DNA from 2 places in the Microbacterium sp. CCNWLW41 genome. Region 1 is predicted to be linked to the other one. Evidence: riboswitches for the same ligand, from Rfam matches in the RefSeq annotation. Region 1 holds a riboswitch; the other holds the start of a gene.
The links. A riboswitch is a leader RNA that binds a small molecule or an ion and turns the genes downstream of it on or off. The one in region 1 is predicted to bind thiamine pyrophosphate.
Positions count from the first base shown of each region.

Region 2: another riboswitch for thiamine pyrophosphate. It lies ahead of V6R91_RS11010 (ECF transporter S component); the one in region 1 lies ahead of thiM (hydroxyethylthiazole kinase).

Region 1 is NZ_JBAOJP010000022.1:6,890-12,343, forward strand. Features, by position in the region: gene argC (N-acetyl-gamma-glutamyl-phosphate reductase) at 1-254, opposite strand, end outside; gene thiD (bifunctional hydroxymethylpyrimidine kinase/phosphomethylpyrimidine kinase) at 503-2,698, opposite strand; gene thiM (hydroxyethylthiazole kinase) at 2,695-3,558, opposite strand; TPP riboswitch at 3,548-3,642, opposite strand; gene V6R91_RS36225 (DUF402 domain-containing protein) at 3,681-4,412, opposite strand; gene pheT (phenylalanine--tRNA ligase subunit beta) at 4,473-5,454, opposite strand, start outside.
Region 2 is NZ_JBAOJP010000002.1:677,628-683,081, forward strand. Features, by position in the region: gene V6R91_RS11000 (ABC transporter ATP-binding protein) at 1-1,007, shown strand, start outside; gene V6R91_RS11005 (D-alanyl-D-alanine carboxypeptidase family protein) at 1,218-2,762, opposite strand; TPP riboswitch at 2,897-3,006, shown strand; gene V6R91_RS11010 (ECF transporter S component) at 2,999-3,631, shown strand; gene V6R91_RS11015 (ABC transporter ATP-binding protein) at 3,633-5,105, shown strand; gene V6R91_RS11020 (energy-coupling factor transporter transmembrane component T family protein) at 5,102-5,454, shown strand, end outside.

The DNA.
Region 1 (5,454 bases):
GTGTACTGCCCGGATTGCCCGTGCGGCAGGGCGAGGAAGACGACGTCATGGCCCGCGAGAATCTCCGGCGTCGTGTCCTGAAGGGTGAGATGTGCGAGCGAGCGCAGGTGCGGCTGGTGCTGGACGAGCGGCTGCCCCGCGTTGGAATGCGCCGTGACGGTGCGGATCTCGATGTCGGGATGGCTTGCGAGCAGGCGCAGGATCTCGCCGCCCGCATAGCCCGATGCGCCGGAGACGGCGACGGAATACGTCATGCTTCCACCTTAACGGTCAGGGTCTGAGGGGCCGGGGCGGCGACACCGGCTCCTCAGCACCGCGGACGCGCGGGACGGAGAGCGGGGTCGCCTAGAGTCGGCGGTCGCCCTGGCGTCGGCGCTCCGGAGCGGCGCTCGGAACGAGCGCGGCGGTGACGGGAGCGGCCGGAAGCATGGGGCGACGATATCGCGTGCCGGTCACCGCGGCAAATCGGATCCGCCGGACGCGACACCGTCGCCCGTTCCGCTCACGCGCCCACGCGCTCGCCCTCTCTCTCCCGCGCCGCGAGCGGCGCCGCGAAGAACGCGTGCTCCAGCTCCGCCGACCGGACGAATGCCGCACGCATCCGCCGGCGGGTGGGCGCCCCGGCCGAGGCCGCCGCGCCGGTGACGATGTCGATGGCGGTCCGCGTCGCCTCGGCGAAGGCAGGATCGGCGTACGTCGCCAGCCAGCTCGCGTAGGGATGCCCGGGATCCTGCGCCTGCGCCCCCAGCTCGCCCGACTGCAGGCGGACGCCGAGATCCGTGTACAGCCAGAAGCACGGCAGCAGAGCAGCGATCAGCACGGCGTGCTCCGCGTCGAACGCCACGGCGCGCAGATGGTCCAGATACGCCGTGGTGATCGGCCCGGGCGCCGCCGAGAACACCGTCTCGCGCTTTCCGGCGTCCTCTCGCCCGTCCGGGCCCGGCCCCTTGTCCGCGTCCGGCATCAGCCATTGCGCGTGCAGCTCCAGCTCGCCCTCGATGGCCCCACGCGCGGACTCGGCCCAGAACGCCTGCTCCGTGGAGGACGGCGCCGAGCGCGAGGCCGCTGCGAGGACGCGCGCGTAGTCACGCAGGTACAGCGCGTCCTGGGCGAGGTAGAACCGGAACTCGGCGTCCGGCAGCGTCCCGTCGGCGAGCCCGCGGATGAAGGGCAGATCGTCGATCGCGGCGCGGACGGGAGCGATCGCCGCCCACCACTCCGCCTCGATCTCCCGCGCGTCCGCCGCAGGGTGCTGCCCGACGAAGTGGTCAACGGGTCCGTGTCCCGCCCCCACGCCCAGGGACTCGCCGCCCCGAAGCGCGTCCCGCAGCCACTGCCGCGTCCGCCTGACCGCCTCGGGCCAGTCCTCCCCGCGAGCGCGGCGGGTCGCGATGCCCGCCGACAGGGAGCACCCGGTGCCGTGCGTGGCCGTGGTCTCGATGCGGTGACCGGGGAACTCGCGGACGTCGCTGCCGCGCACCAGGGCGTCGGGCGCATCGGCACCGGGGAGGTGGCCGCCCTTCACCAGGACCGCGACGTCCAGCGTGGCGGAAAGGCGCCCGGCCTGCGCGAGCGCCGCGGTCCACGTCGGCGCCGTCGGCTCGCCGGTGAGCACCGCCAGCTCGGCGAGGTTGGGGGTGATCAGATCGGCCCGGCGGAGCAGCTCGGTGAGCGCCCGCTCGGCGCGGGCGTCCAGCAGCCGGTCACCGCTCGTGGCCACCATCACCGGATCCACCACCACCGCCGGCGGACGCGACTGCGCCAGCCAGTCTCCGACCGTCTCGATCACCTCGGAGGTGGCGAGCATGCCGATCTTCACGGCGTCGATCTCGATGTCGTCGGCGATCGCGTCGAGCTGCGCACGCAGGAAGACGGGGTCCGGCACGTGGACCCCGCGGACGCCCCGCGTGTTCTGGGCCGTCAGCGCCGTGATCGCCGCCATCCCGTACCCGCCGTGCGCGGCGATGGACTTCAGGTCGGCCTGGATCCCCGCGCCTCCGGAGGGATCGCTGCCGGCGATGCTGAGGACGCGGGCGGGACCGGGGCGCCGCCAGCGCCGACGCAGCTCCCGGGCGGCCTCGCGGGGATCCGGCGCCGCGCAGAGCGCCGACACCACGGCGACGCCGGCAGCGCCCGCGGCGCGCAGGGCCGGCACGTCCTCGGCGGTGATCCCGCCGATCGCCACGCACGGCACCGGACTCTCGGCGGCGAGGGCGGCGAAGCCGTCGACTCCGAGCGCGGGCGGATGATCCGGCTTGGTCGCCGTCGGCCGGATGACGCCCACGCCGAGGTAGTCCACGGTCCCCTCGGGAAGCGCGCGGACGCCGTCGAGATGCGCGCGGGTGTTCGCGGTGAGCCCGATGACGGCATCCGGCCCGAGCAGTTCCCGCGCGCGGAGCACGGACGCGTCCGACTGCCCGAGATGGACCCCGTCGACGCGCGCCCCGCGTCGACGCGCTTCCACCGCCGCGTCGATGCGGTCGTCGACGAGCAGGAGCGCCCGGCCGCCGATGACGTCGGAGAGCTCCACGAGCTGGGCGGCGACCGCGGCGTCGGGGGCGTGCTTCTCTCGGAGCTGCACGATCCGCACCCCGCCGTCGACGGCGGCGGCCACGACGTGGGCGACGCCGCGCGGCCCGGACAGCGCCGCATCCGTGACGAGGTAGAGGGCGAGGTCGCGGGGGTCCAGGCCGCTCATGCCGTCGCCTCCGGCGCGAACGCCGAGGTCGTGTGCGCGCGCTCCGCCACGGAGGCAGGATCGAGCGAGGCCAACGCATCGAGAAGCCCTACCGCGAAGGACCCCGGTCCGCTCGCTTCCCGCGCTGCGTCCTCGGCCGCGATCGTGTACGCGAGCGTCGCCGCCGCCACCGCCGTCACGGGGGTGTGTCCGGTGCCTCGCGCGGTGCCGAGGAACGCCGCCATGACCGCGCCCAGGGCGCATCCGCCGCCCGTGACGCGGGTGAGCAGCACGTCGCCGTTCGCGATCCGGATGCTCTGCTCGCCGTCGACCACGAGGTCGACGGGGCCCGAGACGGCCACGACGCATCCGTGCTGCCTCGCGAGGTCGGCGGCCGCGTCCGCCGCGGCCTCGGTCGTGTCGATCGCGTCGACGCCGCGTCCCCCGCCGCCGCGGCCCGCAAGGGCGAGGATCTCCGAGGCGTTCCCGCGCACGGCCGTGGGACGCATCGCGACCAGGTCGCGCGCCAGCGCCGTGCGGACCGGAAGTGCGCCGACCGCGACCGGGTCCAGCACCCACGGGGTCCCGGCGGTCCGTGCGGCGCCGACGGCCTCCACGCTCGCGGCGCGCTGTTCCGGCGTCGGCGTGCCGAGGTTCACCAGGAGTCCGGAGGCGATCCCGGCGAACATCCCGGCCTCCCCGACGATGTCGGTCATGGCGGGAGCGGCTCCCAGCGCGAGCAGCACGTTCGCGGTGAACCCCGTCACGACCGCGTTGGTGATGCACTGGGTCAGAGGCGGGCTCTCGCGCAGTGCGCGGAGGAGATCCCCGGTGGCCTCGGCCACGGGCCCGGCGGACGATGGACGCAGACGATCGCTCACGCGACATCCCTTCGCTAGTACGAACTAGATCAGGTTCGACGGGTGTGATCTCAGCCGCGCGATGCGGCACCCCGTGTCACTGCTCGCAGTCTAGCGATCCCGAGGAGTCGGCGGGGCGGGCCTCACACCGACCGCGCGGGAGGGAGGTCCGTGAGCCGAGGGGTCGTCCAGTCCGGATCGGGACGCCAGCGCGTCCATTCGGGGTCGAACGGCCACGCCCCCTCGCGGAACGACGCGATGGCGGCGTCCGCGTGCGCACGGATGAGCTCCGCCTCGTCCGGCGCGATCCTCCCCTGCCTGATCGCCTCCACCAGCTCGTCCTCGTCCTTGAGACCGATCGTGCCGTCCGCCCCGATCTCCACGTCGAGCACATGGTCCGAGCTGAAGGTCGAGGCGCCGACCCGCTCATGGGCGTTCTCGAGGTTCACATACCACCCCGCGAACTCCCACGCATCGGGGTCGTCCGCCGTCCCGGCCACCGCCCAGAACAGCCAGACGGACCAGGGTGTGGCCGTCGGGGCGATGCGCAGGACGCCGTTGCCCCACCACTCCTCCACGATCCGCGTGCGCGGCTCCAGCCAGCGCCTCTCCAGCGGGACCGTGCGGATCCGTCGGCCGTCCGGTCCGCCCATCCCCTCCAGGAGCGTCCCCGGGGCGAGCCAGGCGACCAGCCCGCGCTCGTCGTCCCGAACGACACGCATCGGGGCGATGCTGGACGCGTCACCGTCCCGCCAACCGGGCTTGCGGTAGTGCCAGTCGACCTGGGTGCCGGGAGCGAGGAAGGGCGCCCGCCCCAGGGGACGGGCACCGTCCGGCGCCGTGCGCGCGGTCACGTGGGGGACGAGATCTGTCATCCCCCGACCGTATCCGCGGCACACGGGCGCCGGCCGCAGCACCGCGCCCGACGGACGGGATCAGTCGCGGATGGTCGCCCCGAATCGCTCGGCGGCGACGCGGACGCCGGCCAGCTTCGCCTCCGTCGCCTCGGCGGCGGTCAGCGTGCGGTCGTCGGCACGGAAGCGGAGCGCGAAGGTCAGGCTCTTCTCGCCCTCCCCCACGCCCTCGCCGCGATAGTCGTCCACGAGACGCAGCGATTCCAGCAGCGTGCCGGCGCCCTCCGCGAGCGCGGCGCGCACGTGCGCCGCGGGCGTCTCGACGGGGACGACGAGCGAGACGTCCTGCGTCGCCGCCGGGAAGGTGGACAGCGACGCCGCCACGATCCGCTCACCGGTCAGGGACAGCACGCGGTCCAGGTCGATCTCGAGCACGACCGCGCGCCCCGGGAGGTCCGCGTCGGCGGCGACCTGCGGGTGCAGCTCGCCGACATAGCCCACCTCCTCGCCGCGCACGGTGAGGACACCGGTCCGTCCGGGGTGCAGCGCCTCTCGGCGTCCCTGTGCGACCTCGATCTCCACGCCTGCCGCGACGGCGATGAGGCGCACCGCATCCAGGCCGTCCGCGATCCCCGCCGCCTCCGCCGGGCGGCCCGGCTGACGCGGGGACACGTTGCCGGTGAGCAGCACAGCGAGGTGCCGAGCCTGCGGCGGGATCGACGCGTTCAGCGCCGCCAGCGTCTCGTCCGAGGGCCGCTCCCCCAGCGGCGGGACGGCGTCGGTGCCGTAGGTCACCCCGTCCACGGGCAGGAAGACCGCCCCCGCCTCGAAGATCGCGAGGTCCGTGAGGCCGCGCGAGATGTTGCGATGCGCGGTCTGCAGCAGGCCGGGGACGAGCGAGCGACGCAGGTACGGCGCCTGTCCGTCCAGCGGGTTCGCCAGGCGGACCCCCGCGATGCGGGAGCCGTCAGCGGATCCGTGCAGGTCGTTCTGCTCCTGCGTCGTGAACGGGAAGGACGGCGTCTCGACGAAGCCGCCCGCGGCCAGGGCGTTCAGGACGCGG
Region 2 (5,454 bases), on a different contig from region 1:
ACGAGCAGGACCCGGACGACGAGGACGCGCCGACCGTCACCGGCGGCAAGGGCGTCATCGAGTTCGAGCACGTCGCGTTCTCGTACTCGCCGGACCGTCCGCTGATCACGGACCTGTCTTTCCGGGTGGAGCCGGGGCAGACCGTCGCGATCGTCGGGCCCACCGGCGCCGGGAAGACGACGCTGGTGAACCTCATCATGCGGTTCTACGAGCTCGACTCGGGCCGGATCCTGCTCGACGGGCAGGACATCGCCGAGCTGACGAGGGACGACCTGCGCTCGCGCACCGGTATGGTGCTGCAGGACCCGTGGCTGTTCGCGGGGACCATCCAGGAGAACATCCGCTACGGCAAGGCCACGGCCAGCGACGACGAGATCCTCGCGGCGGCGAAGGCGACGTACGTCGACCGGTTCGTGCACGCCCTCCCCGAGGGCTACGACACCGTCCTCGATGAGGACGCGTCGAACGTGTCGGCCGGCGAACGCCAGCTGATCACGATCGCGCGCGCCTTCGTGGCCCAGCCGTCGATCCTGATCCTGGACGAGGCGACGAGCGCGGTCGACACCCGCACCGAGCTGCTGCTGCAGCACGCCATGGCGGCGCTGCGGCAGGGGCGCACCTCGTTCGTGATCGCGCACCGACTCTCGACGATCCGCGATGCCGACCTCATCCTCGTGATGGAGCACGGCGACATCGTCGAGCAGGGAACCCACGACGAGCTGATCGCGGCCGAGGGCGCGTACTGGCGGCTCTACCAGTCGCAGTTCGAGCAGGCGGCGACCGATGTCGACGCCGAGGCCGCGCTCACCGCGTCGGTGCCGGTCGTGGTGACCGGCGAGGCGGCAGCGGAGGAGGCCACGGCGGCCGCGGACGCGGTGGCGGGCATCCCGGCGGCGGGCATGGCCTCCGTGCGGGCCGGCCTCTCCGCGCAGGAGGGCGTCCGCCCGGATGGGGCGACGCCCGACGGCCCGGAGCGCTCCGGGGATCAGGACGGCACGTCCGCCTGACCCGTCTGATCGCACGAAGGCCCGCACCGAGAGGTGCGGGCCTTCGTCGTCGATCCGCCTCCGCTCCGTCCGTGATGAGCGGGGGCGAGCAAGCGCCTCGGGCCGCCGCAGACGGCGGGTCGGGCGTCGGCGGTGTAGAGGAAGAGGAGGGGCCGAGGGGTGCTCGCGGCGCCCGCGGGCGCGCGGGTGTCTCCCCGGCGCGGCGGCGGATCAGTCGGCCGGGGCGAGACCGAACAGCTCGACGGGGTGCGTGAGGCGCCAGAGGAAGCCCGGGCCGGCGAGGTCCTCGCCGAGCTCCACGGGAACCTCCACCGTGTTCAGCGGGCCCTTCAGGGCGAGGGAGCCGGCCTCGCCCCCGGTGTCCCAGTCGTCGCCGAGCGCGAGACGGCTGGTCGCCGATGCGAGGGCGCCGTTCCACAGGACCACGCGGCCGTCCTCGGCGGCGACGAGCGGGGCCGTGGCCCCCCACCGGGTCTCGACCGTGCCGAGGACCGTGCCCCGGGTGACGGTCGGGGCCTGTGCGGACAGGGCCGCCTCGAGCTCGGAGTACAGCGTGCGGCTCACGTCGTAGCGGGAGTCGTCGTCGGGCTGGCCGAGCACCGAGGCGTACGCGCGGACCGTGGTCTCTCCGACGGGGATGTCCTTGGCGGTCAGGACGTTGTACAGGGTGTCGTCGCCGTCGCCGATGGTGCCCGTCTTCACACCGACGACGCCGGCGTCGGTGAGCAGCTTGTTCGAGTTCTGGACCAGGCCCGCTCCGGGGATCTCCGCGGCCGGCGTCGCGACGATCTCCGCCACGACGGGGTGGCTCAGCGCCTGGCGTCCGAGGTCGATGAGGGCCCGCGGCGTGGACTCGTTGCCGAACCCGAACCCCGAGGGATTCTGCAGAGAAATGCCGGAGATGTCGTGCACACGCAGCCACTGCTCGCCCGCGGCGACGAAGTCGGCGTCGGATCCCCAGATCTCGCGCGCCAGCCGGTCCGCATAGTTGTTCGCCGAACCCAGCAGGATGCCCTGGAGCAGCTGATACTCGGTGAGTGAGCCGTCCACGGGGACGTCGAGCGAGGACTGATCCGACTCGCGGTACCGCCAGTACTCCGCGCTGTCCTCCGCGGTGAAGGCGAACGACGGGCCCTGCTCGCCCGGTGCGAGGGGCAGCGCGTCCAGGGCGGCGAGCACCGTGACGAGCTTGGTGATGCTCGCCATGGGCACCTGCTCCTCGTCCGACGCTGCGGTGCCGATCCCATCCACGGCGAGGGCGGCGCTTCCGAAGACGGGCCAGGTGAGGGCAGCCGGATCGGCGGGGGCCGGCTCGAACGCGGCGGAGGAGACGGTCGGCGCGATCGCGGTCAGCGGCCACAGGGCAGTGGTCCCGGCATAGGCCGCGCCGAGGGTGACGAGGATTCCGAGCGGTGCCAGGACGGCGGCGCGGCGAGCCGGGCGCTGCGGTGCGCCGCTGAGCAGGTCGCCTCGCGCTCCGGCCGTGGCCGAGGATCCTGTCGCCGTCGAGGAGGCGAGACGCTCGATGTCGACCCACGACAGGGCGTCCGTCTCGGGCGCCGGGCCGTCGGCGAACCCGTCCGCCGGCGGGGCGGCGCGTTCAGAAGCGGGCGCGGCGAGGGCCACGGGCGCGGGGGCGTGGTCCGGCGTCGGGTCCGTCGCGTCGGCGTCCTCCCGGGTCACGGCGACCGCGGACGCCTCCTCGGGCGCCTCGGCGGGCGCGTTCGGGGTCGATCCGTGGTCGTTGTTCGTCACGGCATCTACCGTACCGGCCGGGCCCTGCGCGACCGCCGCGACGAGGGCGGGGCGTTTCGTCCCGCGGAGACCTGCACTGAGCGAGCGAAGCGAGTCGAAGTGTCGCTCAACGACCGGGGCGTCGCGGTAGGATGGGCGGACACCACGGGAGTCCGGCGAGCCGGGCTGAGAGGAAGCGATCCGCGCTTCGACCGTCGAACCTGATCCGGATCATGCCGGCGCAGGGAGGAGTCTCTATGAACACGTCCGCATCCGCCGTCGTCACTGCCACGGGGACGAGGAGCCTGCGCTGGCGGGTCGTCGACATCGTCGTCGCCGCCGTGCTCGGCGTCGCCCTCGGCCTCGTCTTCTGGGTCTGGAACACCGTCGGCTACGCCTGGTTCACCGCCGCCGACGGCCTCACGCCCGGTCTCGGCGGCATCGCCGTGGGGATCTGGCTGATCGGCGGCGTCGTCGGCGGCCTCGTGATCCGCAAGCCCGGCGCGGCGCTCGTCGTGGAGCTGGTGGCGGCCATCGTCTCGATGATGATCGGCAACGTCTGGGGCGTCTCCACAGTCCTGTCCGGACTCGTGCAGGGCCTCGGCGCCGAGCTCGTCTTCGCGCTCTTCCTCTACCGCCGCTTCACGCTGCCGGTCGCCGCACTCGCGGGCATCGGCGCGGGCGCCGCGGCGTGGGTCTTCGAGCTCTTCTACGGCAGCTCGCCCAACATCCTGAAGTCGGTCGAGTTCAACGCGATCTACCTGGGCTGCGTGGTCGTGTCCGGAGCGCTGCTGGCGGGGCTCGTCGGCTGGCTGCTGGTGCGCGCGCTGGCCGCGACGGGAGCGCTCAGCCGCTTCGCCGCGGGGCGCGAGCGGCGCCGCGAGGTCTGACGTGACGACGCCCGTACGGGTCGTCGCCGACGGCTGGGGGTGGCGCTACGCCGGACGGCGCCTGCCCGCGGTCCGCGACGTCTCGTTCACGATCGAGCCGGGCGAGCGCGTCCTGCTCCTCGGCGCCTCCGGGGCGGGCAAGTCGACGCTGCTCGCCGGGATGGCGGGGCTGCTCGGTGACGCCGACGAGGGCGAGCGCGCCGGTCTGCTGCACGTCGACGGCGCCGACCCGGAGCAGCGCCGCGGCCGCATCGGCCTGGTGCTCCAGGACCCGGACGCGGGCGTGGTCCTGTCGAAGGTCGGCGACGATGTCGCGTTCGGCTGCGAGAACCTGGGCGTTCCCGCCGCGAGCATCCCCGTCCGGGTGGCGCAGGCGCTCGACGCGGTCGGGCTCGACGTCCCGCTCGAGCGACCGACGGCGGCCCTCTCCGGCGGTCAGAAGCAGCGGCTGGCCCTGGCCGGCGCGCTCGCGATGCGCCCGGGACTGCTCCTGCTGGACGAGCCGACGGCCAACCTCGACCCGGACGGCGTCACCGGGATCCGTGCCAGCGTGGAAAGGGTCCTCGCCGAGACGGGGGCGACGGCCGTCATCGTGGAGCACCGCACGCCGGTGTGGGCGGACCTGATGACCCGCGTGATCGTGCTCGCCGCCGACGGGGGGCTGCTCGCCGACGGCCCACCCGCGGAGGTGTTCGCCCGCCACGGCGACGCGCTCGCGGCTGCGGGCGTCTGGATCCCGGGCCGTCCGACCGGCCTTGCGGCCCTGCCCGCCGCGGGTGAGGCGGACCCGGCGATCCTCAGGACCGTCGATCTCGCGGTGAGCAGGGACGGGCGTCGCCCGGTGCGGACCGGACTCGACCTCGCCGTCCCGGCCGGGGCGGCCACGGTGGTGACCGGCCCCAACGGGGCAGGCAAATCGACCCTCGCGCTCACCCTCGCCGGGCTCCTGCGCCCGCTCTCCGGCGAGGTCCTCGCGGACGAGGCGCTGCGCGGACGCAAGGGACTACAGCCGATCTCCTGGTCGTCGCGCGAGCTGCTGACCCGGATCGGGACGGTCTTCCAGGAGCCCGAGCACCAGTTCCTCACGCAGACCGTGCGCGACGAGCTCGCTGTCGGGCCGAAGGCGCTCGGATGGGACGCCGCTCGGATCGACACGGTGGTCGGCGAGCTCCTCGAACGGCTGCACCTCGCCCCGCTCGCCGCCGCCAACCCGTTCACCCTGTCCGGCGGTCAGAAGCGTCGGCTCTCGGTGGCGACCGCGCTCGCGGCGTCGCCCTCGGTCATCGTCCTCGACGAACCCACGTTCGGGCAGGACCGGCGGGGATGGATCGAGCTCGTCCGGCTCCTGCAGGAGCAGATTGCGCGCGGCACGTCGATCGTCGCGGTCACCCACGACGAGGCCGTGGTCGATCTGCTCGGCGGTCGCCGCGTCGACCTCGCCCGTGCCGATACGGGGCTCGGGAGGGCGGCATGACGGCACCGGTCCGCTCGCCACGTGACGTCGCGCTCCCGGTGCCGACGCCGGGGGAGGAGGCCCCGCGCGGCTGGATCTCCGGGGTCAACCCCGTCACCCGGATCCTCCTGGCCCTGGTGCTGTCGATCCCGCTGTTCGCGTCGATCGACGTCGTGAGCGGTCTCGTCGCGATCGGACTGCAGCTGCTGTGCGTCCCCCTGACCGGACTCTCCTACCGGACGGTGCTGACGCGGCTGTCGCTGCTCCTGCTCGTCGCCCCCGTCGCCGGCGTGAGCATGCTCCTCTACGCCGAGCCCGAGGGCCGGGTGTTCTGGACGTTCGGCGTCGCGGCGATCAGCGAGGGGTCGAT